Regions from separate parts of the Bilifractor sp. LCP19S3_H10 genome, predicted to be linked through region 2. Evidence: predicted binding sites of a transcription regulator. Region 2 holds the regulator's gene; the other holds the start of a gene.
What was found. The regulator Rex, encoded in region 2, represses fermentation and respiration genes when NADH is low (regulators of the CRP and FNR family bind a similar motif). The targets are predictions, from matches to a motif close to ATTGTTAANTANTTAACAAT.

Region 1: a site for Rex is predicted at 10,877-10,896, ahead of asrA (anaerobic sulfite reductase subunit AsrA). Genes of this name have one in related genera too.

The regions. Positions count from the first base shown of each region.
Region 1 is NZ_JBQKFT010000002.1:183,074-198,662, forward strand. It holds gene ACTQZS_RS02560 (twitching motility protein PilT) at 77-502, shown strand; gene ACTQZS_RS02565 (HlyD family efflux transporter periplasmic adaptor subunit) at 706-2,034, shown strand; gene ACTQZS_RS02570 (YggS family pyridoxal phosphate-dependent enzyme) at 2,239-2,946, shown strand; gene ACTQZS_RS02575 (cell division protein SepF) at 3,122-3,718, shown strand; gene aroB (3-dehydroquinate synthase) at 4,071-5,168, shown strand; gene lspA (signal peptidase II) at 5,288-5,836, shown strand; gene ACTQZS_RS02590 (RluA family pseudouridine synthase) at 5,833-6,750, shown strand; gene ACTQZS_RS02595 (AAA family ATPase) at 6,926-7,573, shown strand; gene asrC (sulfite reductase subunit C) at 7,846-8,922, opposite strand; gene asrB (anaerobic sulfite reductase subunit AsrB) at 8,937-9,737, opposite strand; gene asrA (anaerobic sulfite reductase subunit AsrA) at 9,724-10,788, opposite strand; gene ACTQZS_RS02615 (Crp/Fnr family transcriptional regulator) at 11,100-11,810, shown strand; gene ACTQZS_RS02620 (homoserine dehydrogenase) at 11,965-13,275, shown strand; gene ACTQZS_RS02625 (DUF6483 family protein) at 13,373-13,780, shown strand; gene ACTQZS_RS02630 (lysoplasmalogenase) at 13,831-14,475, shown strand; gene ACTQZS_RS02635 (L,D-transpeptidase family protein) at 14,848-15,589, shown strand, end outside.
Region 2 is NZ_JBQKFT010000002.1:40,176-55,764, reverse strand. It holds gene ACTQZS_RS02120 (PhoH family protein) at 16-1,035, opposite strand; gene ACTQZS_RS02115 (DUF2284 domain-containing protein) at 1,250-1,798, opposite strand; gene rlmH (23S rRNA (pseudouridine(1915)-N(3))-methyltransferase RlmH) at 1,843-2,322, opposite strand; gene gltA (NADPH-dependent glutamate synthase) at 2,553-3,956, opposite strand; gene ACTQZS_RS02100 (sulfide/dihydroorotate dehydrogenase-like FAD/NAD-binding protein) at 3,956-4,843, opposite strand; gene ACTQZS_RS02095 (FN3 associated domain-containing protein) at 5,127-6,572, opposite strand; gene ACTQZS_RS02090 (DNA translocase FtsK 4TM domain-containing protein) at 6,576-9,677, opposite strand; gene ACTQZS_RS02085 (undecaprenyl-diphosphate phosphatase) at 9,704-10,573, opposite strand; gene ACTQZS_RS02080 (YebC/PmpR family DNA-binding transcriptional regulator) at 10,661-11,404, opposite strand; gene ACTQZS_RS02075 (NAD(P)H-hydrate dehydratase) at 11,726-13,246, opposite strand; gene ACTQZS_RS02070 (redox-sensing transcriptional repressor Rex) at 13,412-14,053, opposite strand; gene ACTQZS_RS02065 (ABC-F family ATP-binding cassette domain-containing protein) at 14,239-15,589, shown strand, end outside.

The DNA.
Region 1 (15,589 bases), 140 kb from region 2:
GGTTATGCAGCTTTTCGGGGAATTATGCTATACCAATGTATTTTACATTACGATACTGCTCAAGGAGGAATCAGCCATGGTTCAATTAATTGTAGGCAAAAAGGGAAAAGGAAAAACCAAATATATTCTGGACAAGGTGAATACAGCAGTCAGGTCGGCGAGCGGAGATATCGTATATCTCGACAAGAGCGCAAAGCATATGCTTGAGCTGAACAACAAGATCCGCCTGATTGATGTATCCGTTTATCCGTTAAAGGACTACAATGAATTTGTCGGTTTTATCTGCGGAATCATCTCTCAGAATCGTGATATCGAGCAGATGTATCTCGATGGCTTCCTGAAGCTGACGAAGCTTGAAGACAACAAGGATAAGGTAGACGACTGCATCGAACAGCTCGAGCAGATCAGCACAATGTTCCATGTTGACTTTGTCATCAGCATGTCCATGGACAAGGAAGAACTGAGCGCAGATATGCAGGAAAAGATCCTCCTTGCTCTGTAATATCCGTACATGTATCGAATTCAGCCTATAGTTTTTGGTTCCGAACGGGACTTCAGAAAGCTGCCGCACCTGCTGCGGCAGCTTTCTTTATGCCTCCCTGCGGGCAGCTTTCTTTATGCCTCCCTGCGGGCAGCTTTCTTTTGCTTGTAATAAATTTCGGATAATGCTAGAATAAGGAGTCAAAGCGTATGCAGGAGGCAACTGTGGCAAAAAAGAATAATAGAAAACACGGAATAAATTTCAATATCGGCACCGTGATCTTCGGAGCGCTCTTCCTGTATCTGATCATCACGATCTTTATCTATGCGACCTCAAAGCACATTTCCTCATATATGGTAACTTCCGGCACTCTTTCAAATAACGAATCCTATTCAGCGCTTGCGCTTCGGTCGGAAGAGCTGGTTGATGCTTCGGCCTCAGGGTATGTCAGCTATTATACGCAGGACAGTGCCCGGGCATCCAAGAATGACATTGTGTGCAGTATCGGCTCCAGCCCGGATTCCTCCTCTACGGTCAAGCTGGCAGACTCCGACGTCAGCAAAATCCGGCAGCTTGCCTCGGAGTTTACGGGGGCATATAATGAGGACAATTTCGGAACCGTCTATGACTTTCAGTATTCCCTGAACTCTACCGTCATCAACGACAGTGATCCATCCTCTGTCAACGGAACTGCCTGTCAGGCAGATAACGACGGTGTCATTACCTATACGACAGACGGATATGAGACGCTGACACCGCAGGACGTCACCCTGGATGATTTTAATATCAAATCCTATGAGAGCACACAGCTCCGGACCAGCGACAAGGTTTCGAAGGGAGATCCGATCTTTCGCATTGCGACCGATGACACCTGGTATCTTGTCTTTCCTTTAACTGACAGGCAATATGCCGCCCTTTCCACAAAGTCAACAGTCCGGGTGAAGTTCAGCAAAGACGGGAATTCCGAGAACGGAGATCTCACTCTGTTTGACAAGGACGGCACGCATTTTGCAAAAATCACTCTGTACAGTGGTATGGTACGGTACGCAGATGACCGGTTCCTGAATATTGAACTTGTGACAAATACGGACACCGGACTGAAAATTCCCCTTTCTTCCATCGTCACTAAGGAATTTTACACGATTCCGGTAGATTATTTGACGACAGGAGGCGATGACGATTCCGACGGTTTCATGAAACAGACAAAGGGCAGCGGAGACAGTTCCTCCACAGAATTTGTGGAAGCCGATCTGTATGAGAGCACCACGGATGATTCCGGGCAGAAGGTTTATTATGTGGATGAAGCGGATTTCCAGCCTGGAGATCTCATCCTCAAGCCCGATTCCAGCGACACCTATACCATCGGGGCCACTGCGTCCCTGGAGGGGGTTTACTGTATCAACCGCGGTTACGCACAGTTCCGCAAGATCGACATTATCGATCAGAATGATGAATACTGTCTGGTAGAGGAGGGCACAAACTACGGAATCTCCCAGTATGATTATATTGTCAGAGACGGAAGTACCGTGAACGAGGCGGAGATTCTCCGATAAGGGCAATGCGTCATACAGATCCATATTCTCGTAAAGGCATTGCGTCATACAAGTCCATATAAGTATAGGGATTGCGAGAGTGCAAAGCACGGCGCAATCCTTAGCTTTTACTTACCGTTTGTGATATCATATGATGCTTTACAGGAAACGCCCTTGCCTTTCAAGCGGGGTGTCATATATATACAGAAATGTGAGGTGTTGAAGATGCTTTTGGAAAATTATAAAGCTGTTCGCAGGAACATCGATGAGGCCTGCGCCCGCGCGGGCAGGAATCCGGAGGATGTCACGCTGATCGCAGTCAGCAAGACAAAGCCGGAGGAGAACATCGAGGAGCTTTACCGCGCCGGGGTACGTGACTTCGGTGAGAATTATATTCAGGAACTCCGCCAAAAGCATGATGACCTTCCAAAGGATATTCACTGGCATATGATCGGTCATCTGCAGAGAAACAAGGTCAAGTACATCGCGGAATACGTCACGATGATACATGCCGTCGATACCTATGAGCTTGCTCAGACTATCGAGAAGGAAGCAGTTAAGCACAGCCGCCGGATTCCGATCCTGATCGAGGTCAATGTTGCGGAGGAAGACACAAAATTCGGCGTTTCCTGCGAGGAAGCCCCGGAGCTTGTGAAAAAAATTGCAGAAACGCTTCCACATATCATTGTAAGCGGTCTTATGACCAGCGCTCCCTTTGTGCAGAACCCGGAGGACAACCGTCCGGTCTTCCGCAAATTGAGACAATTAAGTGTTGACATCAACAATGAAAACACTGATAATGAGAATGTTGAAATGAAGACTCTGAGTATGGGGATGACCAATGATTATATTGTCGCTGTCGAAGAGGGTGCCACACTTGTCCGTGTAGGTACCGCCATTTTCGGCGCACGCGATTATACGCACAAACAGTGAGGTGCATTTTCCATTTCCGCATTGCACTGCGACAGATTTCATCATTGTGAAATAAACAGCCATGCCCCGCAGGCGGGGTGCCACAATAGGTATAAGTCTCCGCGTTACGTTAGCTGCTCCGCAGCTTCCGCGCCGCCCCTGAGTCTGTAAGAAATTGTTAGGAGAGAATGATAAGATGGGATTTTTTGATAAGTTCCTTGATGCGGTACGTCTGAATGACGATTATGATGATGACGATGAATTCTTCGATGACGACGATGAAGATTATGATGATGAGCCGGAAGAAGAACCGGCGCCGAAGAAAAAGCATTTTGGAAGCCGCAAGAGCGTAAATGCAGCACGCGAGGCAGAGGAGGAGCCGGTTCGCAAGGCACAGCCGGAGACCTCAGGAAGATATACCACGGCAGCCCGCATGCAGACGAGACCTGCAGCACAGTCGTCACAGAAAGTAACGCCGATGCACCGTGCCGCATCGTCCGCCCGCGGCGGCATGGAAGTCTGTGTGATCAAACCGGCAAAGGTCGAGGACTACAGGGAGATTGCAGACACCTTGCTTTCCGGCTGTACCGTTGTACTGAATCTGGAGGGACTTGATGTCGAGCTCGCGCAGAGAATTATTGATTTTTCCTCCGGTTCCTGTTATGCAATCGGCGGAGGACTGCAGAAGGTTTCCAGTTACATCTTCATTCTGACTCCTTCTACCGTCGAGATTTCCGGAGACATTCAGGACCTTCTGAACGGCGCGATGCCGACGATGCGCACTGCGTTCTGACAGAGCTTTTCATCGCGATGGCTTTCCGGACATCCGGTTCTGATCGAATGATGACGGAGCAGCATTCCGGGTAATCCGGTTTTGATCGGGCGATTACCGGTCAGTTTACCGGGATTCCGTATCTGTTCAAATGATTACAGTAACGGCCATACGATACATCGTGCCACACACTGTATTAGCTGCGGATTGCTCCGTGCTTCGCACTCCCGCAATCCTACAGGTATGAATGACCTTGCAGGCATCAGTTAGAAGCGATTCTTACTGATGCTTTTCTCTTATCAGAAAATACCGTAAAGTCCCTCTTGCTTCAGCAGTGGGATACAGGCGACAAAGGGTTGAGAAGGAGATTATTATGGAATCATTAATTGTAGAGAGAAAAAGCTCAGGCATGGAGTTTTCCTATCGGATTGTGTGGGAGAGCAGCTTTCAGACCCTTGCAGATGAAATCCGCCGGATCAGCGGTTTCCGGGCAAAAAAAATCTGTGTGGTATCCGACAGCAATGTGGCGCCTCTGTATGCCGGGGAGGTTGAGAAGGCACTTGCTCCGCTTGGCCTTACGGTTGAAACCTACGTTTTTCCGGCCGGGGAGGAGCACAAGTGTCTGGATACGGTAAACGGCCTCTATCGTTTTCTGATCGGGCACAAGTTTCAGCGAAACGACATCCTCGCCGCGCTTGGCGGCGGCGTCGCCGGTGATCTGACCGGTTTTGCGGCAGCCACCTATCTGCGCGGCATCGACTTCATCCAGATTCCGACCACCCTGCTCGCGCAGGTGGACAGCAGTGTCGGAGGAAAAACAGGTGTCGATTTTGAACAGTATAAAAATATGGTAGGCGCATTTCTTCAGCCGCGCCTTGTCTACATGAATATGAAGACACTGAAGACACTTCCGCAGGATCAGTTTGCATCCGGCATGGGTGAGGTTCTGAAGACCGGTGCGATCCGCGACAGAAATCTGCTCACCTGGATCGATTCCCACGAGGCAGAGATCCTCCGGAGAGATCCGGATGCTCTGGCGACTGTGATCCGCGCCTGCTGCAGGGTAAAGGCGTCCATTGTCGAAGATGATCCAAAGGATAAGGGACTCCGTGCCATCCTCAACTTCGGCCATACGCTCGGCCATGCCATTGAGAAATGCAAGAACTTCGAACTTCTTCACGGTCAGTGTGTCGGGATTGGCTCCATCGGAGCATCGTGGCTGTCTATGAAGCGTGGCATGATCTCAGAGGAAGATTACCGGTGGCTGCAGAAGCTTCACCGGGATTTCGGGATTCCCACCTCTGTCAGCGGCCTGACCGTTGATGAAATCGTCCGGACTACCCGATCCGACAAGAAAATGGAAGAGGGGCATATCCGCTTTATTCTTCTTGACGGTATCGGCAACGCGGTAATTGACAGCAGCGTCACGGACGAGGAGCTGCGCGAAGCAGCATCTGTACTTATTAAATAAACGTCCCTGTTCCACAAGCAGGGCACCACATACTGTATATGCTTCGGATTGCTCCGTGCTGCGCACTCCCGCAAGCGAGGCACCACATGCTGTATTATGAAAGGAACTGTAGTTTACCCATGAGCAATACTGCTGAAAAAAAACGAACCAGTCCGCTTCTCCTGCTGATTGCGGGCGCAATCCTTGTGATTTTCGATCAGTTTACTAAGTACCTCGCCGTCAGCCATCTCGCCGGAAGAGAGGCACGTGTTCTGATTCCCGGTATTCTTGAACTCCGCTACCTTGAGAATAACGGAGCAGCATTCAGCATGCTTCAGAATCAGCAGTGGTTCTTTTATATTCTGACCGCAGTCTTTCTGATTTTCGCCATCTGGCTGATGAGGAGGATCCCACAGAATACATCTGCATTCAATCCTCTTCTGTGGAGCCTTGCCATTCTCTGCGCAGGGGCGGTCGGCAATCTGATCGACCGGATCATGCACCGATATGTGGTCGACTTTATTTATTTCTCCGTCATTAATTTTCCCATCTTTAATGTTGCGGATATCTACGTCACCGTATCTGTGATTCTGTTGATTATTCTGGTTCTGTTTCACTATAAGGACACGGATCTGCAGAAGATCTTCGGGCGAAAGAACAACGCGAATCAAAAAGAGGACGCACAATGAAAGAAATCTCGTTTGCCGTCGAGCCGGAAGACCAGGATAAAAGAATTGATATCTATCTGACCGAACAGCTTGAAACCATGTCACGCTCCCATATTCAGAAGCTTCTGAAGAATGAGAGCGTTTTTGTCGCAGCCCGGACGGTCAGAGCCAATTACAAAATCCAGGCTGGAGACCGGATTCACCTGACAATTCCCGACAATCAGGAGCCGTCTGTCCTGCCCGAGAATATCCCTCTCGACATTCTCTATGAAGATGATTGTCTCCTCGTCGTCAATAAGCCGAAGAATATGGTCGTTCATCCCGCCGCGGGGCATTATGAGCACACTCTGGTAAATGCTCTGCTGTATCACTGCGGAGACAGTCTGTCCGGGATCAACGGTGTCCTCCGGCCGGGCATCGTTCACCGGATCGACAAGGATACGACCGGAGCGCTTGTCGTCTGCAAAAATGATATTGCTCATCAAAGCCTTGCCGCTCAGCTTGCCGTTCACAGCATCACCCGCAGATACCGCGCGATTGTTCACGGAAACCTGACGGAAGACGAAATTACAATCGAGGGCAATATCGGACGCCATCCGGTTGACCGCAAGAAGATGTGCGTAGTCCCGGACGGCAGGGGAAAGCCTGCCGTTACCCATGTCCGCGTGCTTCAGCGGCTGAACGGCTACACTTACATTGAATGCCGCCTGGAAACCGGGAGAACCCATCAGATCCGCGTACATATGGCACATATCGGTCACCCGCTCCTGGGCGATGAACTCTACGGGCCAAAGAGATGCCCCGTGAAGGGACTGCAGGGCCAGACGCTTCATGCCATGATTCTCGGTTTTCAGCATCCGGTCACCGGCGAATATATGGAATTCACCGCGCCGCTGCCGGATTATTTCAATAAGCTCCTGATAAAACTGGCCTGAATTTTGTCCTCCGCTTTTATTCTGATTATATTTGTGCAAACTGACAGTTATTTTGTGAAAGTATACAAAAACATATCCTTTTCGCATAAATTTGTGTGTGATTTTTTGAGGGTTCATGTTATAATGAGCTTAGAAAATTTCTTGCTACAGCACGATGCAGGAAGGAGGACTTGTTATGAAGACCATCATTACAATCGGACGTGAATTTGGAAGCGGCGGACATCTGATCGGCAAATTGCTTGCAGAAGATCTGAAGATCCCGTTTTACGACAAGGAGCTTCTCGACCAGGCCGCCAAGCACAGCGGACTCGCCAAGGAAATTTTTGAAAATCAGGATGAGAAACCGACCAGCAGTTTTCTGTATTCTCTGGTAATGGATACCTATTCCTTCGGTTACACATCGAATGTCATGAACGATATGCCATTGAATCAGAAGGTATTCCTGGCACAGTTTGACACCGTGAAGAAGCTTGCGCAGGAGGGACCATGTGTTATCATCGGAAGATGCGCGGATTACGCGCTCGAGGATAACCCGAATCTTCTGAGCGTATTCATTCACGCGGATCTCGATGTCCGGGTGAGAAGGATTTCCAATCTGTATGATCTGACGGACAATAAGGCCAGAGACCGGATCCGGAAGAACGACAAGAGCCGTTCCAGCTACTACAACTACTATACCAGCAAGGAATGGGGATCTGTAGACAGCTACCATCTCTGTCTGGACAGTTCGAAGTTCGGAATCGACGGCTGCGTGGAGATTATCAAGAACGCGATTGCTCACAAGGAGAGCGGATATCACCACGGCATTACCGATAAGAACTGATTTCGGCAAATACGGGGGGACTGAACACTGTGATTGCAGCCGGTTCTGGAAGGTGAAGGCTGAGAGAAAGGACGGGGCTGCCGCGCGAAAATGTGCGGCAGCCCCGTCCGGTTTATTTACGCGAACAGTGAGCCGCAGCCGAATGCGAAGTATTCGTGTGCGGCGAGCGTCGCAATAGCGAGATAAAACTCGCGCAGCGTGTTTTATCTCGTTTGTTGTGTTTCTCAATTGCTTTTTCTGTTACGTTTTTTCGTTCCTGTTTCTTTTTTCGGTTATCTCTTTTTCTGCGGCTGGTCCTCTCTCGGGATACCGGAGTATCCGTCGTACGGACGGTCGGAGAAACGGTACATGGAGGAGCGGAGCTCATTGGTCTGATCGTAGCGCTTGCCGCCCCAGTAAGGTCTTCCGTTCATCTCGGTCTTCGGTCCGAAATGAACATCCCTCATGATATACTTCAGGAACTCTTCAAAGCCGGTGCGGTCAACAATGTAGCCGATATGCTCCTTATTCTCAACCGCGCCTCTGTCCTGATAGGCATCCAGATAATCATAGGTGTTCTTGATAATCTTGAGAATGCTTTCCTCATCCGCCCATTTCAGAAAATCGACACCCAGCCGCGGGTTCTTCTTTCCGGTACGTCCGAGAAGCGATACGCGGAAATAATGTTCTTTGCTTCGCGTCCATGCACGGGTAGGGCAGTAGATGACACAGACACCGCATCCGATACATTTGTCTGTATCGCGGACAATTTTGCCGTTTACGACAGAGAGTGCTCCTACGCTTCGTCTGCTGCAGTACTTCACACACTGTTCACAGCCGATACAGCGGTCAGGGTTGTACTGAGGCTCTGTCTGTCCGATAATACCAAAATCATTCAGTCTGACATGAGCACAGTCGTTGGAGCAGCCGGTGCAGGCAATCTTCACGTGATGATCGTTCGGATAGATCAGCTTGTCGATTTTCGCTGCAAGTTCCTTGGTGTCGTAGCATCCGAAGGGACACAGAGATTTGCCCGGGCACGCGACGACATTTCTGGTTCCGGAGGAGGGGTAGCCCTCGCCCGGCTTGTTCGGTGCCTGTGTCACTCCGCTCGCGTCGATGATAGACTGCAGCGCCTTATTCACCTCTTCGACATCTTCAATCGGAATTCCCGGAATCTCAAAGCCCTGACGGTTTGTCAGATTTACTTCTCCGGTGCCGTACTTAACCGCGATCTCAACAACCTTCGCGAGAGAGGCCGCATCGATTCTTCCTCCCGGCACACGCACACGGGAGGCGACTTCTCCTCTGACCTTCGACTGACGGAAGTTGTTCTTTTTTAATTTCTTTACATTACAATCGTAACCCATAGATATCTCCCTTCTCAGTCAAGCATATTCTTGCTCTCGGTATAGTTGAAAACCGGACCGTCCAGGCAGACGTACTTCTCGCCGATTCTGCAGTGGCCGCACTTTCCGAGGCCGCAGCACATCTTTCTTTCCTGAGACACCCAGATGTTCTCCTCACGGAACCCCTTCTCGAGAAGCCCCATGACGGAGAAACGCATCATCGGCGGCGGACCGACCACGATCGCCGCGGCCTTCTCCACATCGCGGATTTTCACATCCGGGATGTATTTGGTCACAAGACCAATCTTTCCGTCGTATCCCTCCGGTGCGCCGTCAACGGTGAGCCAGAGATCCAGGCGCTCATCCCATATCTTCAGGTCATCCCGGAACAGCATGTCGTCCGGGCTCTTGAATCCAACGATGACGTGCTTGTCCGCAGCATCCGGTTCGTCCGCGAATGCGCTCACAACACCGCGAACCGGTGATACGCCGGTCCCTCCGGCAATTACCAGAACTTCCTTATTCCGGTAAAGGTCCATATCAAAACCGTTTCCATACGGACCGCGAAGCAGGAGAGTCTGTCCTTTATATTTCTCAAAGACTTCATCTGTAACTCTGCCGACCTTGCGGAGCGTCAGATCGATATAATCCTTACCGATGCCGCTGACAGAAATCGGTGCCTCTCCGAACTTCGGAACAGATACCTCAAAAAACTGACCGGGCTTTACCTCTCCCGAATAGCTGAGACGGAAGGTATATTCCTTCTTTGTGTGCCGGATTACATCCAGAATCTCAGACGTGAAGGGAATGTATGGATTTTTTTCATTTGCTGCCATTTGCACCTGCCTCCTTTCCCGCTGCATCCGCAGATTCCGCAGCAAGTTCATTCACTCTCTGATTCACCTTATTGATGATTTTGGAGAAGGAGATGTACTCCGGACAGACAGCATCACAGCGGCCGCAGCCGACGCACATATCATAGCCGAAGCGTTTCCGGAAGTCATAGATTTTGTGAAGCACCTTAAACCGCATCCGTTCTCCCTGCGTTCGTCTGTACTGACCGCCGCCGGCTACGTTCGTATAACCGTCAATCATGCAGGACGCATTTACACGGCGTCTCTCGCCGACCTTCCCGTTGTCGGTGTAGTAGATGTCCTGCATGGTGAAGCAGGTGCATGTAGGACATACAAGGGTACACCGGCCGCAGCCGATACATCTCGCCGTGTATTCATCCCAGATCGGATCCTTGTAGATACTGTTCGGGATTTCATCGGGAATTTCCACCCTGGTCCGGTTCTCGACGGGATAGGAAGGCGTGACCTCTGCCTTCACACCGCCGGCCTCTTCAAAAACAGACTCCAGGGAAGTGTCCGGCACATCACAGAGAAATCCATCCGACGTCTGCTCTACAGAAAACAGATATCCCTCTGTTGCCCGGTTGGTACCCATGCTGGCCGAAAAGCCGTCCGGATCATCCGCCTCATCACCGGCGATCAGCGCAAACTTTACATGATCACGAATGTTCTCATAGAAATAATCCTTCGGTCCATTGCCAAGATAGATCTGATCCAGCCGTTTTACCGCGTGAATATCGTAGCTTCGAAGAAAAACAATCACATCCCGGGTATCCCGGTCCGCTTCCTTCACAACATTCTCCGTAAAGAAGAAGAGCGTCTCAGACAGCGGCGTCAGGATCTCCTTGAAAGAGTAGTCCGACTTCTTCTGAAGCTCGATTTCCGACGCATCCGTAATGAATTCATAGCGGATGACATCCGTGTCCGTGAATCTTCCCTCCCCGACCTTACGGACAGGCGCAAAGATTCGATAATTTTTGCCGAGATTCTTCACCACCCGAGAGAATCCGGCTTCATCTAGCGTGTATCCCATGTAAATACCTCCTCGTATATATACAGGACATCTACTTCCACACTGTTAAATATAACAAATACTATGAAAAAAGAATACCGATTTCATTATAGTTAAAAATTTAACAATGCGTATCTGACTCATCATTTCAATTATATCACTCCCGCAGATTCATCTGGTTGCACACGCAACGTTAATGATCAATTCTTTGTAAACGCAGACCGGATGACTCCGACAGACCGGTTGCGAAAAGAGAGACTGCGTCCTATAATTTTGCTTAAAGTTACGTCTGGCCTGATCTGCCGGACAGTCAATGGATACGGAGGAACAGCATGCGGTTAAAAGAAGAAGAAATCGCAGAGATATGCGAGGCAGAGATACCTCTTTTCGCGGGACTCGATTCCGGAAAGATCGGAGCGCTGGCCGATCATCTGGACAGTCATATTTCCGGCTTTAAAAAGGGATCGCATATAATTATGGAAGAGGAAAATGTAAAGTTTATCGGTATTGTTTTGTCCGGAAGAGTGGATATGATCCGGGAGGATGTCCTGGGCAATAAAATTTTCATCATCTATATGAGAAAAGGTGAACTTTTCGGAGAGACCTTCAACATCATGAAGCAGACTGCCTCGAGGGTCACTTTCTGTGCGGCGGAAGATACCCGTGTGGTTTTCCTGTCCCTGAACCGGATCCTTCATCCCTGCAGCAATCAGTGCGTCTTTCATGTGAATCTTGCGGATAATCTGTATGATCTTCTCGGGCATAAAAATATGCAGCTGATAGAAAAAATAGAGATCGTATCCAAACCGGACCTGAGGAGCAAGATTCTAAGCTATCTGTCGCTGCAGGCAGAGAAGCAGAACACCCGCTACATCGAAATCCCGCTGAACCGCGAGGAAATGGCGGAGTATCTGTGTGCGAACCGAAGCTCACTCAGCCGTGAGCTTGCTTTGCTGAAGCAGGATGGCATTCTCGATTTTCACAAGAATACCTTTATTCTGCTCCGCAATCCGCTTCACGCATTTCCCGCACAATATCAATGAAAGCCTTTCATAAGAAAATTGTGCGCAGCTGCAGACATTCTGTTATAATATTAATTCAATCGGATTTCTGATCCGATGAATTCACAGAATAACCATATTTATTCTATATTATATACACCATCATTCAAATATACACCGGGAGTGGAAAACAATCATGGAAAAAATAAAAGTCGGCATGCTTGGAATCGGCAACATCGGCAAGGGAACCTACAAGGCACTTGCCATGAATCAGAAGAAGATCGCGGATACAACCGGACTGGATATTGAAATCGTGAAGATTCTGAACCGTCACCCTGAAAAGGACCGCGGAATCGACATCCCCCGCGAGAAATATACAACGAATGTAGATGACATCCTGAACGATCCGGAGATCAGCATCGTCGTGGAACTGATCGGAGGTATTGAGCCAGCCACCACGTTTATGGCACGGGCACTCGAGAACGGCAAGAGCGTTGTCACCGCAAACAAGGCGGCAATTGCCGCAAATGGCCGCATGCTTGCGCAGCTCGCACAGGAACACCATGTTCTGCTCCGTTTCGAAGCGGCTGTGGCAGGCGGAATTCCGATCCTGACCTCCCTGACGACTGCCCTTCTGTCCAACGAATTCAGCTCCGTTCACGGCATCCTGAATGGAACGACAAACTATATCCTGACGCAGATGGAAGAAAATGGCAAGGATTACGCCGATATTCTTCGGGACGCACAGGCGAAGGGCTTCGCGGAGGCAGACCCGACCGCTGATGTGGAGGGAATCGATGCGGCGAATAAGCTCTCGATTCTGATATCTCTGGTATTCGGTCTGGGTGTAGGACCGGATCAGATTCCTACACAGGGCATCACCCACGTTGGATCGGATGACATCGCCTTTGCAAAGGAATCCGGATATAAGATCAAGCTGCTTGCGAGTGCCCGTGAGGAGAACGGAGAGGTTTCCGCCAGCGTGGAGCCGTCGCTCGTTCCGGTCAGCCATCCTCTGGCGAATGTCCGCAATGAATTCAATGCCGTGTTTATCACCGGCAACGCGGTTGACAATCTGATGTTCTATGGCAGAGGGGCCGGTCCGCTTCCGACCGGAAGCGCTGTCATGGGAGATGTGATCGGCGTGGCCCGCAAGTGGGAGAAGGATTCCGCCTACGATATCGTTCCGCAGCTGCGCTACGACGCCGACCTGAAATTCATCGGTGAGGGCAGCAACAAATACTATGTGCGGATGATGGCTGAGGATATCCCCGGCGTCATGGGCAGAATCACTACAATCCTCGGAGCGCACGGAATCAGCATCGAGACAGCCCTGCAGCGGCCGGGCAGAAATAACGGCGACACGCGAACCTCGTCGGCTCCCATCGTCCCGCTGATTTTTATCTTTGCCAATGTAGAGAAGACAATCGTCAGCGACGCGCTCGATGATCTTCTGGAAAATCACTGCGTGAAATCCGTCGAAACCGTGATGCGCGTAGAAGAATAGTCCTCCGGATTGTTTTTTTGTACGCAGAAGAGTAAGTCCTACGGATTTTTTACGATTATTTGTATCAGAAAAGCAAATTGCAAAAAGGATATCCACTATGTTTGAAGATGATTATGTAACCCGGCAGAACCGGGAGATCCTGAATACGCTGCGAAAAATTGTGTTTGGCGAGGCCGACCGGACTCCGTATAACACTGCAGCCCGGGAGAGCGGAAGAGAGGTGCAGAATGTCAACGAACAGATGGACGACACCTCCGAAGCTCTCTTCGAACTACAGTCCATGGTAGATGACGGAGACATCAATGACGCTGAAAACAAGGTCTATGATCTGATCGAAACCGGCGACCGGGGGAATATGCGCACGGCGCTCTATTTCTACGCGTACCTGAATGACAAATCCGACGATTTTCTGGAAAGACACCAGTACAGCCGTCAGGAAGTCACCGATGGCATCCGGAATGTATGCGAAACCTACGGACTCGGCAGCCTGGTACAGGTATTCTGACCCGAAGACGGTTACAAGGTGGTTTATTATTTAGGGGAGGAGACTTTGAAATGGCACTCTGTGTATCGATCCTTTCACTGGTGTGCTTTTGTATACTGAGTGTTCTGGAACTTCGATTCCACCAGACGGATAAGGAGCATTTCTTCAAGCCGCTGCTGATGCCGGTGCTGATTGTATTTTATCTGTCATCCGTCTCCGTGTCGGGAAGGGAAATCCGGTATCTTCTGATTCCGGCTCTGATCGGAGGATTTCTTGGAGATACGTTTCTTCTCCGGGAGGAGTACTTTATTCCGGGTCTGCTGTCCTTTCTGGCAGGCCATGTCTTCTATATTATTGATTTCTGGAGAAACATCAAGGTATCCTGGCTGCGGCCCATCCCGGTCAGTGTCATCTTCATGATCTATTTTCTCTATATGATCCTTGTCGTTCAGAAACTTTTTCCCGGCATGGACCCTAGGGCAAAGGCGCCGGTTAGCCTCTACATCGGTGTTATTCTGGCCATGAGTTTCAGTTCTTACCTGATGTATATGACAGGGAAAACCTCCGGAAGAATGATCACCTGGGCAGGAACCATGCTCTTTATCGTTTCCGACACCATCCTTTCATTCCAGGTATTTCATAAGAAGAGCGGCACATGGGTTATGCCGACATACCTTGCCGCACAGTTCCTCATCGTACTGGGTGCACTTATGTAGGCGCAGTTTCTCATCGCGCCGGGTGCGCTTATGCAGGCGCAGTTCCTCATCGTACCGGGTGCTCTTATGCAGGATGTGCCACAGATTCCGGTCACGGCATTTACCCGCAGCAGAAAAAACTGGTCGAAAAATACATTGTGCAAAATCTGACACAAAATTATCTTTTCTTGTAATGTTTTTTTTACCATATACGGGTATAATCCTGTTTTGAGATCAGAAATACCATCCGGCTAAGTTTTATCATGTCCGGAGAAACCAACAGTTTACAACAAATCCTAATCCCCCGCATGCGGGGCACCACAATATGTATAAGTATCCGCGTCACGACAGCTGCTCTGCAGCTTACGTGCCGCTGACAGGAGTGTGATATTTTTGAATAAAACTTCAAGTAACAGAAACAATCAGAAAACAAGAAATCTTTCCGTCAGCACAATTATACTGATCGTGTTGCTGGCGGTTATCATCATCGGCATTATATCGGTATTTGCGATTTATCAGCACGCGAAGCATACAGACACTTTCATGAAGAACACCACCTTCAACGGTGCTGATATCTCCGGTATGACGCCCTCACAGGTTGCTGATCAGATCATTCAGAACAGTCAGCCGGTGACGATCGATATTACCGAAAACGACCAGACGGTGCTGACCGGAGATCTTTCCGACTACGGATACAGTCTGGACAAAAACTCAATGACAGCCTCTCTTGAAAAGGCAAGAGAAGCACAGACAGAGAGCATCAGCGCATATCTGCAGAACACAGCCGGAGGAGATAACATCTCCGCAGACAACGTATATTCATTCGATGAGGCCACTTTTGACTCTTTTGTACAGAGCTCAAAGTTCAGTGTCGCCCGCGTAAAATCAGTTGAGGCTGCGGTTAATCTGGATTCTTCCACCAACACCTACGTTGTCACACAGCCGGTGCAGGGAAATGAAGTGGATGACACTAAACTCCAGAAGGCAGTCCGGGACGCAATTGAAAGCGCATCCGAAAACGGTACACTCACCGGCACTCTGAAGATCGCAATTCCCGAAGACTGTTACACTTCAGAGACAGTGAATATGGATACCACAGATCTGCAGAAGGAAGCTGATGACAAGAATAAGGAGC
Region 2 (15,589 bases):
ATGAACAGCAGCTTTCTATTTCCGGGAAGAAGGCCGCACCTGTCTGGATCCATGGGTATCCCTGCGGGATCTGGCCGTATCTTTTTTCTCGTACTTTTCGTAGGCTTCTACGATCTTCTGTACCAGCGGATGACGGACGACATCTCTGCTGGTAAGTTCACAGAAGGAAATTCCCTCAACTTTGCGGAGAACCTTTGCGGCAACATCGAGTCCGGAGGTTACGCCGGCGGCGAGATCCTTCTGGGTCATATCACCGGTGATGACGACCTTTGAGCCGAAACCGATTCGCGTCAGGAACATCTTCATCTGCGCGGGGGTGGTATTCTGCGCTTCATCGAGAATGATGTAGGCGTCATCCAGTGTGCGGCCTCGCATATAGGCAAGGGGAGCCACCTCGATCAGGCCCTTCTCCATATTCTTCTGAAAGCTCTCGGCTCCCATGATCTGATAGAGAGCATCATAGAGAGGACGCAGATATGGGTCAATCTTACTCTGCAGGTCGCCCGGAAGAAAACCGAGCTTCTCACCCGCTTCAATAGCGGGACGGGTCAGGATAATCCTGCTCACCTCGTCGTTTCGAAAGGCAGTGATCGCCATCGCCATGGCCAGATAAGTTTTTCCTGTGCCGGCCGGGCCGATGCCGAAGGTGATCATGTGATTCCGGATGGCGTCCACGTACTGCTTCTGACCGACAGTCTTTGGCTTCACTGCCCTGCCGTTTATTGTGTGGCAGATCAGATCACTGTCCAGTTCCAGAACATCAGATTCTCTGGATTCCATCGCCATTGACAGCATGTAATTGATGTTCTGTTCCGTGATTTCGTTGCCGCGCGTGGAAAGCTCGATCAGATCCTCCAGCATGCGGCGGGCCGCCGCTACGTTTGAGGCGGGACCGACGATCTTCAGGGATCCGTCTCTGGACAGAAGGGTCACCCCAAGGGTTCGTTCTATTTTCTTTACATTCTGATCGAATTCCCCGTATACATTCTTCTCATGTTCTGCGGGAATTTCCAATTGTTCCTCAATAACTGCCAATTTATCATCCTCAGCTTAAATGTATGATGGTGCCCCTGCTTACAGGGCGTGTACGTTTCTGCAGAATCTCCCGGCGGAATGACTCTCTGGTGACAGAGAGAAGGTACCGACGAAAAAATCTCCTTCTGACAGAGAAAAATTTCCGGCGGAATGACTCTCTGGTGACAGAGAGAAGGTACCGGCGGAAAGACCTCCTCGTGATAGAGAAAGCATCTCAGCGGTAAAAAATGAGAGAAAACCACAGCTGTGTGTGTTCATCGATATAGTACTCCATGCCGCAGGACTCGGCAAGCTTTGCAACGACGATGCCGTGGCCTTCAATGCAGGGGTGCATACGGTCGGGAAAACGGCATGGCCTCTCCGGATAGGTGCATTCCTGGCAGATGCTGCAGGAATCCCCGGAGAGGCGGTAGGTCTCCAGACCGGCTTTCCGCATTCTCTGCTCTACAAGGCCGGTTGTCTGCTCATGGGAACGCTTCGTCTGAAAAGACTCTGTGAGGTTCATGCTGTCCCGGACCTCGTGTACGGTGGAGAAGAAAAAAGCTCCCCGGTAAGCCATGCATCTTTCCCGGCATTCCGGAACGGTACCGACCGCCGGCGGACAGGACCAGCTGCTCCCATATCGCTTGCATTCCAGCCGGCAGACCGACCGCACCTTTTCGGTAAACGGGATCTGTTCCGGTGTCAGAAAACCATATTCAAATACGGGAAGATCCTGAATCAAAGTTTCTATATGATTTTTAATATTTTCAAAATCTGTCATGGTATTTGCAGCCTGCCCTTCCGAAGCTGATACAAACACTGAACTCACTTGTGATACGGCTCATGATGCAGAATGCGGAAACTGCGGTAAATCTGCTCGAGAAGAATCATGCGCATCAGCTGATGCGGAAAGGTCATTTTTGAGAAGCTGAGCTTCCGGTCCGCTCTTTGCAGAACCTGCGGGGAGAGTCCCAGCGAGCCGCCAATCACAAATACTATATGACTAATTCCACGTACGGTCAATGAAGAAATCCGTTCGGAAAGCTCGATAGAATCCAGCATCTCCCCGTCGATGGCAAGCGCGATCACAAAGGCATTGTCCGGGATGAGCTTCAGGAGTCGGTCTCCCTCCTTTTCCCGGATCGCGTCCTCTTCCGCCGCGGATGCGCCCTCAGGAGTTTTCTCATCCGCAGCCTCCAGGATCTGAAGCGTGCAGTAGCGGCTGAGCCGCTTACTGTACTCGGCGATTCCCGCCGTCAGATATTTTTCCTTGATTTTTCCGACACAGGCAATTGTAATTTTCATAAGGTATGTTCCTGAATAATTTGTCTTTAAACCGCGGCAGATCAACGAGGCCGGTCATCTGCAGGATTCCGGGTGAAAAGGAAAAAATTACAGTGCCGGAAGTCCTGCGAACAGAGAACGTTTTCCAGAAGAAACGAAAACATCCCGGAGAACTCCGGGATGTTTCGAAACGAGATAAAACGCGCTTCGCGGACGTTGTCTCGATATCGCGACGATCGCGTAAATCAAAATCACTTTGCGGATTTGGATCTGATGAATTCGTCAATTCCCTTCGCGGCCGCTTTACCTGCGCCCATGGCCAGGATTACGGTCGCCGCGCCGGTAACCGCGTCGCCGCCGGCAAATACGCCTTCCTTGGTCGTCTGGCCGTTCTCCTCGCTTGCAATGATACATTTTCTCTTGTTCACGTCGAGTCCGACTGTGGTAGAGGAAATCAGAGGATTCGGAGATGTTCCAAGGGACATGATGACGGTATCACAGTCCATGTTGAACTCAGAACCCGGGATCTCAACCGGGCGGCGTCTGCCGGACGCATCCGGCTCACCGAGTTCCATGCGGATGCATCGGATGGATTTCACCCAGCCGGTCTTCTCATCCGCGATGATTTCCACCGGATTTGTCAGAAGATCAAAGATAATGCCCTCTTCCTTCGCATGATGAACTTCCTCGCGACGTGCCGGAAGCTCCTCCTCGGAACGGCGGTATACAATGTGTACCTCGGCACCGAGACGCAGTGCGGTTCTGGCAGCATCCATGGCAACATTTCCTCCGCCGACAACGACTACCTTTTTGCCCCTGTGGATCGGAGTGTAGTAATCGTCGCGATACGCCTTCATGAGGTTATTCCGGGTGAGGTACTCGTTTGCGGAGAATACGCCGAGCGCGGTTTCACCCGGGATATTCATGAAACGCGGAAGTCCTGCGCCGGAACCAATAAATACAGCCTCAAAGCCATCTTCGCCGAGAAGCTCGTCGACCTTCTCGGACTTGCCGATAACGACATTTGTATCGATCTTGACGCCGAGACTCTTTACATTCTCGACTTCCTTCTCAACGACCTTGTCCTTAGGAAGACGGAATTCCGGAATTCCATAGGCAAGAACGCCGCCGGCCTTATGAAGCGCCTCAAAGATCGTGACATCATAGCCGAGCTTTGCGAGATCTCCGGCACAGGTCAGACCCGAAGGACCGGCTCCGATAATCGCAACCTTGTGGCCGTTCTTCTCCTTCGCGGGAGTCGGCTTGATTCCATTCTCCTTTGCCCAGTCCGCCGTAAATCTCTCAAGCTTTCCGATGGAAACCGCCTCACCCTTGATTCCGCGGATACATCTCTCCTCACACTGTGTCTCCTGAGGACATACACGTCCGCAGACAGCCGGAAGAGAACTGGATTCACTGATGACATCATAGGCGTGCCGGAAGTCACCGTCCTTTACGCCGCTGATAAATGCCGGAATATTAATATGAACAGGGCAGCCTTCTACACATCTGGGCTTCTTGCAGTTCAGACATCTGGTGGCCTCAGCCATCGCCTCTTCCTGATTATATCCAAGGCAGACCTCATCGAAGTTAGTGGCACGAACCTTGGGATCCTGCTCTCTGACAGGAACTTTCTTCAGCATATCAACTTCCATCACTTGTCACCTCCGCACATTCCGCAGCCGCCGTGATGGGTATCACCCTCCTGAGCCTTCAGGATCGCACGGCCTTCCTCTGTCTGATACATTCTGTTTCTCTGCATGGCCTGATCAAAATCGATGAGATGGCCGTCAAACTCCGGTCCGTCTACACATGCGAATTTGACCTCTCCGCCGACCATGACACGGCAGGCGCCGCACATGCCGGTTCCGTCGACCATGATCGGATTCATGCTGACTACTGTGTGGATGCCGTATTCCTTTGTCAGCTTGCATACGAACTTCATCATGATCATCGGTCCGATTGCAACGCACCAGTCGTAGTGCTTACCCTCTTTTTCGATCAGATCCTGAAGACATACGGTGACCATACCCTTGCGCTGATATGAACCATCGTCTGTGGTGATGTAAAGGTTGCATACGGATTTGAATTCATCCTCAAGGATGACAAGATCTTTATTCTTGGCGCCGATAATGACATCCGCGGTCACGCCGTGCTCATGGAGCCATTTAACCTGCGGATATACCGGTGCGGTGCCGACACCGCCGGCGATGAAGACAATGCTTCTCTTCTTGAGCTCTTCAATCGGCGTGTCGATCAGATCGGACGGACGTCCGAGCGGTCCGACAAAATCTTCGAAGGAATCGCCTGCTGTAAGCTCGGCCATTCTCCGTGTGGAGTTTCCGATTGGCTGGAATACGATAGTAATCGTTCCGTTTTCCCGGTCGTAATCACAGATAGTCAGAGGAATACGCTCTCCTACTTCATCAACCTTGGCAATGATGAACTGCCCGGGCTGACAATGCTTTGCTACCATTGGCGCCTTAACTACCATACGGTAGATATTTGCGGCCAGGTTGTCTGCAGACAAAATCTTATACATGTTGTCCTCCTGATATAAAAATATATTCGCGCAATTCAAGTATATCATGATTCTTCATATACAATGATATCGTGACCACGCATCCTCACGGAAAACAGAAGCCTTCCGTAATGATCGGTATTAGATCATCTGAATCGGGATGCATCCGGAACGCCGTCGAAATGCATCAGAAGCAGATTCTGTAATAGTTTACCATAAATCAGAAACTTTGTGAGGATTTTTTTAAATTTTAGTGTAGGATTGCGGGAGTGCGAAGCACGGAGCAATCTGCAGCCAGACCGGCTCAGTTCGAGTTCTCTTCGGAAGCTTTATCGCTCTCCTTTCCGGTACTTTCAGAACCGGTCTGTTCCCTGTTTTCCGAGTTTGCGGAGGAGGTTGATGAAGAAGCTTCCGGAGTCGGCGTGGCAGTCGGTGTCGGTGTTGCCGCTTCCGTTGGTGTCGGTGTGGCTACCGTCTCCGAATTATAGGCATTAGCCGGGTTGTAGGTGTTGCTTGCCTCCTGTGTCGGTGTGGCAGTCGGTGTCGGTGTTGCTGTCGGGGTAACAACTGAGTAAATATAGGTTGCGGATGCCACCTTTCCGAGTTTTCCGTCCTTGCTGCACAGCACCGCGTAGAAGATATGTTCCCCCTGACGCATACTCACTGGTTTGGTATACTTGTTGCTGCTTTTGGTCGGTGTCTGGTCAAAGGCATAGTAACATGTATAACCATCCGGAACCGTAACCGTAATATGGGTGACATCAGTGTCTGTGTCATTGCCGGAGGAAGACGAAACCGATTCGGTGCTGCTGCTCTTCCCCTTCAGGTGCGTATAGGTACCTGATTCCGGTGTGATCTTCGGAGCGGAAGGGGTATCGAGCTCGATACTGAATTCCTGGCTGGAAATCTCACTGGTGAGCCCCTTGTTCGTGACAACGATTGCCTTGACCGTTGTGGTTCCCTCCTTCAGTTTAAAGGAGCCGGTATACCTGGAAGATGAGAGATCCGGCGTGGAATCATCCGTCGTGTAGTAGATGGTTCCGTTGTCAGAGGACTCGATCGTAATGGTCTGGATATCATTGTAGGTACCGCCTTCAGGGGTGATGGTCGGCGCCTTCGGAAGGTAATTCTCATATTTCGCCAGTACCTTCTTGTTTTTGCAGTTCTTCAACAGGGTGCGTATCGCGTCCGAGTTCCTGTCGGCAGTATATAATTTGATCAGAAGATCATATGCTCTGGTATAGTCGCCGTTTCCGGAAATCAGCTTCTCCAGAACAGATTCTGCGTCACTGTTTTTCTTCAGGGCAGCATAGATTTCTGCCTCCAGATAAAGCCCGTCGTCATTGTCAGCGTCGATTTTCAGAGCCTTTGTGATATAAGACAGGGCATCGTCATAATCGCCGATTTCATAGGAGCTCTGCGCTTTTTCATACTGATAGGCAAAGGACCCGTGCTGTTTGCTGAGATGAAGCGATACCGATGTTATGATGACAGCGGCAGCAGCCGCGGCAATCAGCACAACCAGCAGGAGGATCTTGCGGCGGATCTGCTGCTTCCGTTTTTCGATCGCCTGTTCCCGTTCCATCTCTTCACGGCGTCTCTGTTCTTCATCCTCTTTTCTTTTTTTGTCTTCCTGAATCTTGCTTTCAATCGTGACATAGTCAGGCACGAGCTGTACCTCGTGTCCGCATACGGGGCAGATCAGTTCATCATCCGGAAATTGCGCGCCACAGTTTGTGCAAGTCCTCATTGATCAATTCTCCTCCAGGTAATTCTCAAATTGTTCCATCGACATCAAGACTTTGCGTGGTTTTGTTCCTTCTTCTTCTCCGACGACACCGGCATCACAGAGCTGATCCATGATCCTGGCAGCGCGGTTGAATCCGATCCGGAATGCCCGCTGAAGCATACCGATCGAAGCTTTATCCTTTTCGATAATCAGTTTTCCGGCATCCGTGAAATAGGAATCCGTGTCCATCGCGTCTCCGCTTGGACTGACAGATCCGGCGGCGTTTTTGTCGATTGCCTCCTGAATCTGCATCATGTTCTCCTGTGTAAAGTGCAGGACCTTGTGGTTCTCCTTTAAATAATTGACTACGTTTGCGATCTCTTCATCCGTCAGAAAAGCACCCTGAATACGGGCGGGCTTCTGGTAGCCCTGCGGGTAAAAGAGCATATCACCCTTTCCAAGAAGCTTCTCCGCGCCATTCATGTCAATGATTGTTCGGGAATCAACACCCGAGGTTACGGAAAGAGCAATTCTCGAAGGCATATTTGCCTTGATCAGTCCGGTAATGACATTGACGGAAGGACGCTGGGTCGCGATGATCAGATGAATGCCACAGGCACGGGCCAGCTGAGCCAGACGGCAGATCGCATCCTCCACCTCATTCTGCGCGACCATCATAAGGTCCGCAAGCTCGTCCACAACGATTACGATACGGAACATCTTCTTCGGCTTTTTACCGTTTTCATCCGGCGGCATCGCTTCTACCTTTTCATTGTATCCCCTCAGATCGCGCACGCCCATCTCTGCGAACTTCTGGTAGCGGTCCGTCATCTCTGAGACGGCCCAGTTCAGAGCGCCCGCAGCCTTCTTCGGGTCTGTGACGACCGGGATCAACAGATGCGGTATCCCGTTGTATACGGAAAGCTCAACGACCTTCGGATCAATCATGATGAATTTCACCTCATCCGGTCTGGATTTGTAGAGGATGCTCATGATGAAGGTGTTGATACAGACCGATTTACCGGAACCGGTGGCTCCGGCGATCAGCAGGTGCGGCATCTTCGCGATGTCGGCGATAACCGGCTTTCCGGCGATGTCCTTTCCGACACAGATCGCGAGCTTTGATTTGGCTTTCTGGAAAGCCTCGGATTCCAGAAGCTCCCGCATGCTGACTGTAGTATTTGTCTTGTTCGGGACTTCGATTCCGATCGCGGCCTTGCCGGGAATCGGGGCTTCAATCCGCACATCGGTGGCGGCCAGGTTCAGTTTGATATCGTCCTGAAGACTCAGGATCTTGCTGACCTTCACGCCCATTTGCGGGGTCAGCTCATACTGTGTGACGGTCGGGCCACAGCTGATGTGGTTGATGGTGACTTCCACGCCGAAATTATGAAGTGTCTGCTGGAGCTTTGCGGCTGTCGCCTTAAGATGCTCGTTCGAGTCGCCTCTCTGATTGGGCTTCGGAGGATTGAGCAGATCAATGGGGGGAAAAACATATTCCTCCGCGATTTCTTCCTCTTGTTCCGGGACCTGGATTTCTTCTGCGCCGCCTGCGGAGGTCCTTGCCTTACGGCCGCTCTTCTCTTGAGAGGTATTTATCGCCTCAGGTTCTGTGTGCTCTTCCGGATTTACGTGCTCCTTCAGAACTCCATTCTCTTTCGAATGGGTCTTCTGTTCTGTCTGTTCTCTTTCGTTCTCGGCAGAAGCGGTATCAACAGCCGTGCCGCGTGATGGACTGCCCGCGGCTTCATCGAAATGGTTTCCCTGACCGGCGGATGGCAGAAGAGACTCTCCTTCCGGTGCGGAGGAAGCTTCCATTCTGCCTGTTCCATTGCTGATGATGTCATCCGGAATTGCCTCAGGTGTAATCAGAAAATCATCTTCCAGGTTATCTTCGTCTTCAATAATCTCCCCGGTCTCAGGATCAAAGGAATGGTCCGGTTTATATCTGTCCTTGCTGCTGTTATTGCTGCTTTTATTGGTATTGTCATCTGTTTTACGGATGGCCTTGTTATTGGTTTTGCTGTCTCCACTGCCGGTAGTGCTGCTGTCCGGCGTCTGAGCGGTCTGCAGTTCCGAGATGATCGGCGCAAGAGATGCCGCGTCAATGGTTGTCTTTGATACGGGCGCAGATAGCTTCGCAGCGGAATCCGTATCTCTGTCAGGATGCGGAATCGTCTGAGGCTCGACACGGCGGGCCATACGGGTTGTCTCCTCGGCCGCAGCCTGTCGTTCTCTGGTCTTCATGCGAAGCGCCGCCTCCCGCTCCTTTTTCGCGATCGCCGCATCTCTTCTTTCCTGACGGATCAGCCGGCGCTCTTCTCTCTCCTGTTCACGAATGTCGCGGGTGTCATAGAGATAGTCGCTGCGGTCACGTATGAGCGAAAAAAGAGATTTCTGCGTAAGAAGAAGCGCAAAGATTATCAGCGCCAGGATCACAATGACATAGGCACCGATCATACCGAAGCCCTTTCCGAACAGCAGAACCAGTATTCCTCCGATGATTCCGCCTCCGGTGTGGTATCTGGAACACTCGCGGAAGATCTGCGCGGGTCCGGCACTCTTCTCATATCCGCTGAGGATCAGCTGCGCAAAAGCACAGATAAAGATATACAATCCTGACAGCGAGGTTACCCTTCGAGTGACATCCGGAGAAGCTGTGTTTGCCATCAGGAAAATCACCAGATAGAGAAGCAGAAAAGGAAAAATATATGCGGTGATTCCAAAAAGGCCGAATGCCAGCGATGCCAGAGCGGATCCGACCGGACCGGCGAGACCGATACAGGAAAGAAACAGAAGAATGCTGATGCCGAGAGTCAGGAGAATCCCGACGTCACGTCTGATTTCTGTTTCACGCTTTGCCTTGGCTTTCGTGGAATAACCGGATGTCCGGTATTGTGATGCGGACCCGCCGGATGTTCTTCCGGAGGAACGCCGTCTGGAGGAACCCGTTCCTGAAGTGCCCTTTCCAGAGGAACTTCTTCCGTACGCGCTCCCTCCGGAGGATCTGCCCGACGAAACGGAAGTTCTGGATGATTTCAGCTTCCCCGTCGCTGAAGTCTTCCGGACTCTGCTTTTTGCGGAAACGCCGGACGCGGTTTCCTGTCTCCCCTTACTACGTGCCAATGATTACACTCCTCTTATCATTTGTCTCAGTGCAGGTATGCAATGATGGATAATACACCTGCCGCCAGACAATAAACTGCAAAAAAACGATTTAAATTTCTGTTCAATAACCGGATTGTATAACGGAGTACCAGGTATCCGACTGCTGCAGCGACAAGTATCCCTGCGATACACGGTCCAATGCCGACGGTCTTCCCGACAGATACCGGCGACGGCCCCTCAAGAATCAGTCCGCCCAGAATCGACGGAATGCTGATCAGCATGGCATACCGGATCGTGTATTTTCTGGAAAAACCAGCGAGACTGCATCCTGCCATGATCATGCCGATTCTGGACACCCCGGGAACCGCTGATATTCCCTGGAATGCGCCGATGATTAAGGCGTCGGAATACTTCGTGCCTTTCGGTTTCTTCTTCCGGTCATCCGAGAACGAGGATACCATCAGCATCAGTGCGGTAACCATAAATCCCATGGCGGTGATCAGAAGATTCCGGGCGCCGATTTCGGCGAAACGACGAAGAATCAGGGCAATCAGAAATGTCGGAATCATGGAAACCGCCATATACACCACAAGTCTGCGGTAAGCGGATTTCAGCATCGGACGGTATTCTCCATCCTCCGGATGTCCAAAGTTTTGTACATAGGTGATCAGATTGAATATGCCGTCCCGGATGAGACCGGTGAGCGCGTTCCACAGACGGAAAAGATCATCCTTCAGAACGAGGCATACCGCTGCCAGAGTTCCGATATGCATCAGCGTCAGAAACTTCAGCGAAAGCCCGGTGCTGATTCCCATAAAACTGCCGGCCAGCACCAGATGTCCGGAGCTGCTGACAGGAAGAAAGGATGCAATACCCTGAATGCACCCCAGAATCATCGCCTGTAGAATAGACATCGTTTACTCCTTATTTGTTCAGAGTTATAAGAAACCGGTCCGAAAAAATCTGCAGGTCGGGACCGGTTTGTGATCATATCAGTTCAATTACTCCTCGTCGAGCTCTCCGTCGAGGTTAGTGTACACATTCTGAACGTCATCGCTTTCATCCAGAAGATCCAGAATCCTCTGAAGCATCTTGCGGTCATTCTCATCCGTCAGCGCGGTCTTTGTCTGCGGCAGCATGACGACATCCGCCTCAGACATGATAATGCCCTTCTTCTCAAGAGCTTCCCGAACCGCAGAGAAATCATTCGGAGCAGTCAGGATCTCATAGTAATCTTCCTCTTCATTGAAATCTTCCGCGCCGCAGTCAAGAGCGAGCATCATAAGATCATCTGCGGAACCATCATAATCCTCTTTGCTGACAATGATCTGTCCCTTCTCATCAAACATAAAGGAAACACATCCGGGTGTTCCGACATTTCCGTTTCCCTTTGAAAATGCGCTTCTGACATCTGCTGCCGTGCGGTTCTTATTGTCTGTAAGTGTCTGGACAATTACGGCAACTCCGCCGGGACCGTAGCCTTCATAGGTGATGTGCTCATAGTTGTCCGCGTTCGCGGCACCTGCAGCCTTTTCAATACCGCGCTTAATGGTATCGTTCGGCATGTTGTTGGCCTTGGCTTTTGCGATTACATCACGAAGCTTGCTGTTGTTGTCCGGATCCGGTCCGCCCTCTTTCACGGCAATCACGATTTCACGGCCGATGATGGTAAAAATCTTACCCTTAGCCGCGTCGTTCTTCTCCTTCTTGTGCTTGATGTTCGCAAACTTTGAATGTCCTGACATAAAATTTCACTCCTCATTAAATTGTAAATAGTATATGAATTCAGCGCCGGATACGGTAACCGGCCATACTGTATACAACACCACAAGCTGTATACAAAGTCCGGCGGTTTTCATAACTCGCGCTAATTTTAACATTACTTTAAAAATATATCACTGAATGGATGGATCGTCAACCGGCTGCAAAGAGAGTCAAGGCGGCTGCAAAGAGAGTCAAATCGGCTCAAAGCAGATACAAAGAGAGTCAAAGCAGCAAAGAAGCAGAAAATTTCAGAGCTCTGTCTCCCTTTGAGGTGACAGCGGAAAAGGCGCGGCGCCGGTTCATCAGAGAAATTCGTGGATGAATTCGAGAATGTTTCCGGCAGTCGCGGAGGCCTCTGAATATTTCTCGGATGCCCGCTCTCCGCATTTTCCGTGAATGTAGACTCCGAGTGCGGCAGCGACACCGGTATAATCTCCGTGCTGCGCGGTCAGACCGGCAATGATTCCGGTCAGGACATCTCCGCTCCCGGCTGTGGAAAGTGCGCTGTTGCCGGACCGGTTCAGGAAGCAGCTGCCATTCGGGAGCGCTGTGATGGTTGCGGCGTCCTTCAGAACCACCGTATTGCGGACCTCCTCGGCAGCATGCCTTGCGATGCTGACGGCAGATGACTTGATATCCGAAGGTGCGATGCCGGTCAGACGGCTCATTTCACCAACGTGTGGTGTGAAAACGGAGGGAAAGCGGATTTCCCGAAGGAGGTCGCTGTGCGCCGCGATGAGATTCAGCGCGTCAGCGTCAAAAACTGCAGGTATTTTTCTTTCCTGATTCAGACGAAGGAATTCCCGCATAAGAGAAAGCGCCGTATCGCCGGTTCCAAGTCCGGGACCGATCAGTACAGTATCCGCCCATTTCATATCCGCTGCAAGCTGTGGAAAGTCTTTTGCACCATCCCGGTATGTGGAAATGAGAGCTTCCGGGAACATTGCGCAGATCGGAGTGCGGTTATTTTCTTCTGTAAAGATTTTCACCATTCCGACACCGGTCAGAAGTGCGGCCTTTGCGGAAAGATATGCCGCCCCGCAGATATTCCGTGATCCGGCGATGACGAGGATCTTCCGGAAGGTTCCCTTGTTTCCGGATTCATCACGCTTCGGGAGATAATCAAGATCACTGTGTTCGATGGTATACAGCTGGCAGGCTTTTGTGATCTTTCTGGAAAGCGGAATGCCGATTTGCTTTACCTTGACCTTTCCGGCACAGGCTGCTCCGGGATAGATGTAGAGCCCGGCCTTTCCGGTTGTGAAGGTGACGGTGAGATCCGCCCGGACAGCCGTCCCCATGATCATGCCGGAGTCGGTGTTGACACCGGACGGCATATCGACAGCGGCGACAGGAAGCTCGGAATGATTGATCCGGTCAATGAGTTCGGCATAGATTCCGGTGATGTCACGCTTGAGTCCGATTCCAAAGAGAGCGTCTATGATAAGAGAATAATCCTCCGGATGGAAATCCGCCAGCTCCTCGCCAGGCGTCCTGCGTGCGCGGATGACCGGAATCGGAAAACCCTCGATGATGTGAAGCTGCTGTTTCAGCTGTTCGCTGAATTTTTCCTCCGGTCCGGCAAGAAAAACCGTGCAGCTGTATCCTTCCTCGCAGAGAATGCGGGCAACGGCGACTCCGTCTCCGCCGTTGTTTCCCGTTCCGCAGACGACGAGGACCCGATCCATATCATACTGCCGTTTTTCAATTTCTGATGCACAGGCAAGTGCCGCCCGCTCCATGAGGACCATGGAAGGCATCCCCGCCGCGACAGCGCTTCGGTCTGCGTCCTGATGCTGCCTTGCACTCAAGATCAGTTTCATTCTGTATCCTCCCTTTCTGCTGAAGGACAGCGCAATTCATGAGATCCAATAACCGTTCTCTTCTCTGCCCCAATTTATGTGATCCGATAATGTTTCTCTTTTCTGTTCCAAAAAGAGCCCCCATCTACGCGAGGGGCTCTTGTATCGTCTTGTATCGGCAGGTGTCTACTTCTCTTCGAGTGTCTTGAGGTTGTAGGACAGCCGCATCAGACTTTCGGACAGATGAACATTCTGAACAGCCACATTCTTCGGCACCACAAGGTTCAGATCGGTGTGCGCAAAATTCCAGATGGCGTGAATGCCGTTCTCGATCAACATCTTGCTCACCTCAATGGCATACTCCTTCGGAAGCGTCAGCGTCGCGATTTCGACATCATTCTCCCGGAGAAAGGCCGGAATCTCTTCCGTCATACGGATTGGAACACCGCGGATGACCTTGCCCTTCAATTCGGGATTATTGTCGAAGAGCCCGATGATACGGAAACTGTTCTTCTCAAAGTTCGTGTAATTCGCGAGAGCCTGTCCCAGATGCCCGACACCGATAATAATAATATTGTGTATGCGGTCCAGTCCGAGAATTTTGGCAATCTCCTCCCGAAGATACTGCACATTATAACCGTAGCCCTGCTGCCCGAAACCGCCGAAATTATTCAGATCCTGCCGGATCTGAGAGGCGGTCACCTTCATCTGCTGACTGAGTTCACCGGAAGAAATCCGCTCAACGCCGGCCTCCTGCAGTTCACCGAGATACCGGTAATAACGGGGCAGCCTCTTGATAACGGCTTTCGAAATCTCTTTCTGACTCATATAAGAAAACCTCCTTGAAGCTACTACCATTATATGTAATTGTCTAATTTTTGTCAAAGTATTTCTCTTTTTCCTGCCGCCCTTGCTTTGTCGGTTTTTTTCGGTATAATTGGAAGGTAAATGCTCCGCCAGAGAGGCGGCGGGGCGCAAACAGGAAAAGCTACGAATGTGTGAGGTGGACAGATATGATTCTCTCCTGTCAGAATATCAGCAAGACATTTGGATCAGAGGAAATCCTGAAGGATATTTCCTTTCATATTGAAGAAAGGGACAAGGCCGCTCTGATCGGTGTGAACGGAGCGGGCAAATCGACGCTGCTCCGGATCATTACCGGGGCTCTCAGCCCGGACACCGGAGAAGTCACCGTCACGCACGGCAAGACCATGGGATATCTGGCACAGTACCAGGACATGGAATCAGACGAGACGATCTACCAGGAGGTCCGGAAGGCAAAGCAGGACATCCTTGATATGGAGCAGCGCCTGCGGGAGATGGAGCGCCGGATGGACACGGTCACGGGCGAAGAGGCCGTTTCGCTGATGAATCGCTATACAGAGCTGATGCATGAGTTTGAGCTTCAGAACGGATATGCGGCGGAGAGCGAGATCACAGGCGTCCTGAAGGGACTCGGATTTGAGGAAAAAGATTTTGACCGCCGTCTGGGCTCCCTCTCCGGCGGTCAGAAGACACGGGTCGTTCTGGGAAAGCTCCTGCTGACAAAGCCGGATATCCTGCTTCTCGATGAGCCGACCAACCACCTGGATCTCTCCTCCATCGAGTGGCTGGAGAATTTTCTTATCAATTATCCGGGAACTGTGCTCATCGTCTCTCATGACCGGTATTTCCTGAACCGCATCGTCACGCGGGTTATCGAGATCGAAAACGGAAGATCCATGAGCTTCGAGGGAAACTACAACGAATACAGCCGGAAGAAATCGATCGTGCGCAAGGCACAGTACAACGCGTGGGCGAAGCAGCAGGCTGAAATCCGTCATCAGGAAGCGGTCATCACGAAGCTGAAACAGTTTAACCGGGAGAAGTCCATCAAGCGCGCGGAATCCAGAGAAAAAATGCTCGATAAAATGGAGGTACTGGAAAAACCGCAGGAAGTCAGCGCGGATATGCGCATTGAGCTGAAGCCGAGGACGGAAAGCGGCAAGGATGTGCTCACTGTGACCGGTCTGTCCAAGTCTTTTCCGGGGCTCCTTCTCTTCCGGAATCAGTCCTTTGAGATCAAGCGTGGAGAACGGGTCGCAATCATCGGTGACAACGGAACCGGAAAGTCCACGATTCTGAAGATGATCAACGGCCTTCTGACACCGGATGAGGGAAAAATCGCACTCGGTTCCAAGGTCCATATCGGGTATTACGATCAGGAGCAGCAGCTGCTTGACCCGGAGAAGACGATTTTTCAGCAGATCGCAGACGACTACCCCTCTCTGACCGAAACAGAGATCCGCAATGTCCTCGCTGCCTTCCTGTTTACCGGCGATGATGTGTACAAAAAGATCTCTTCGATCAGCGGCGGCGAGCGCG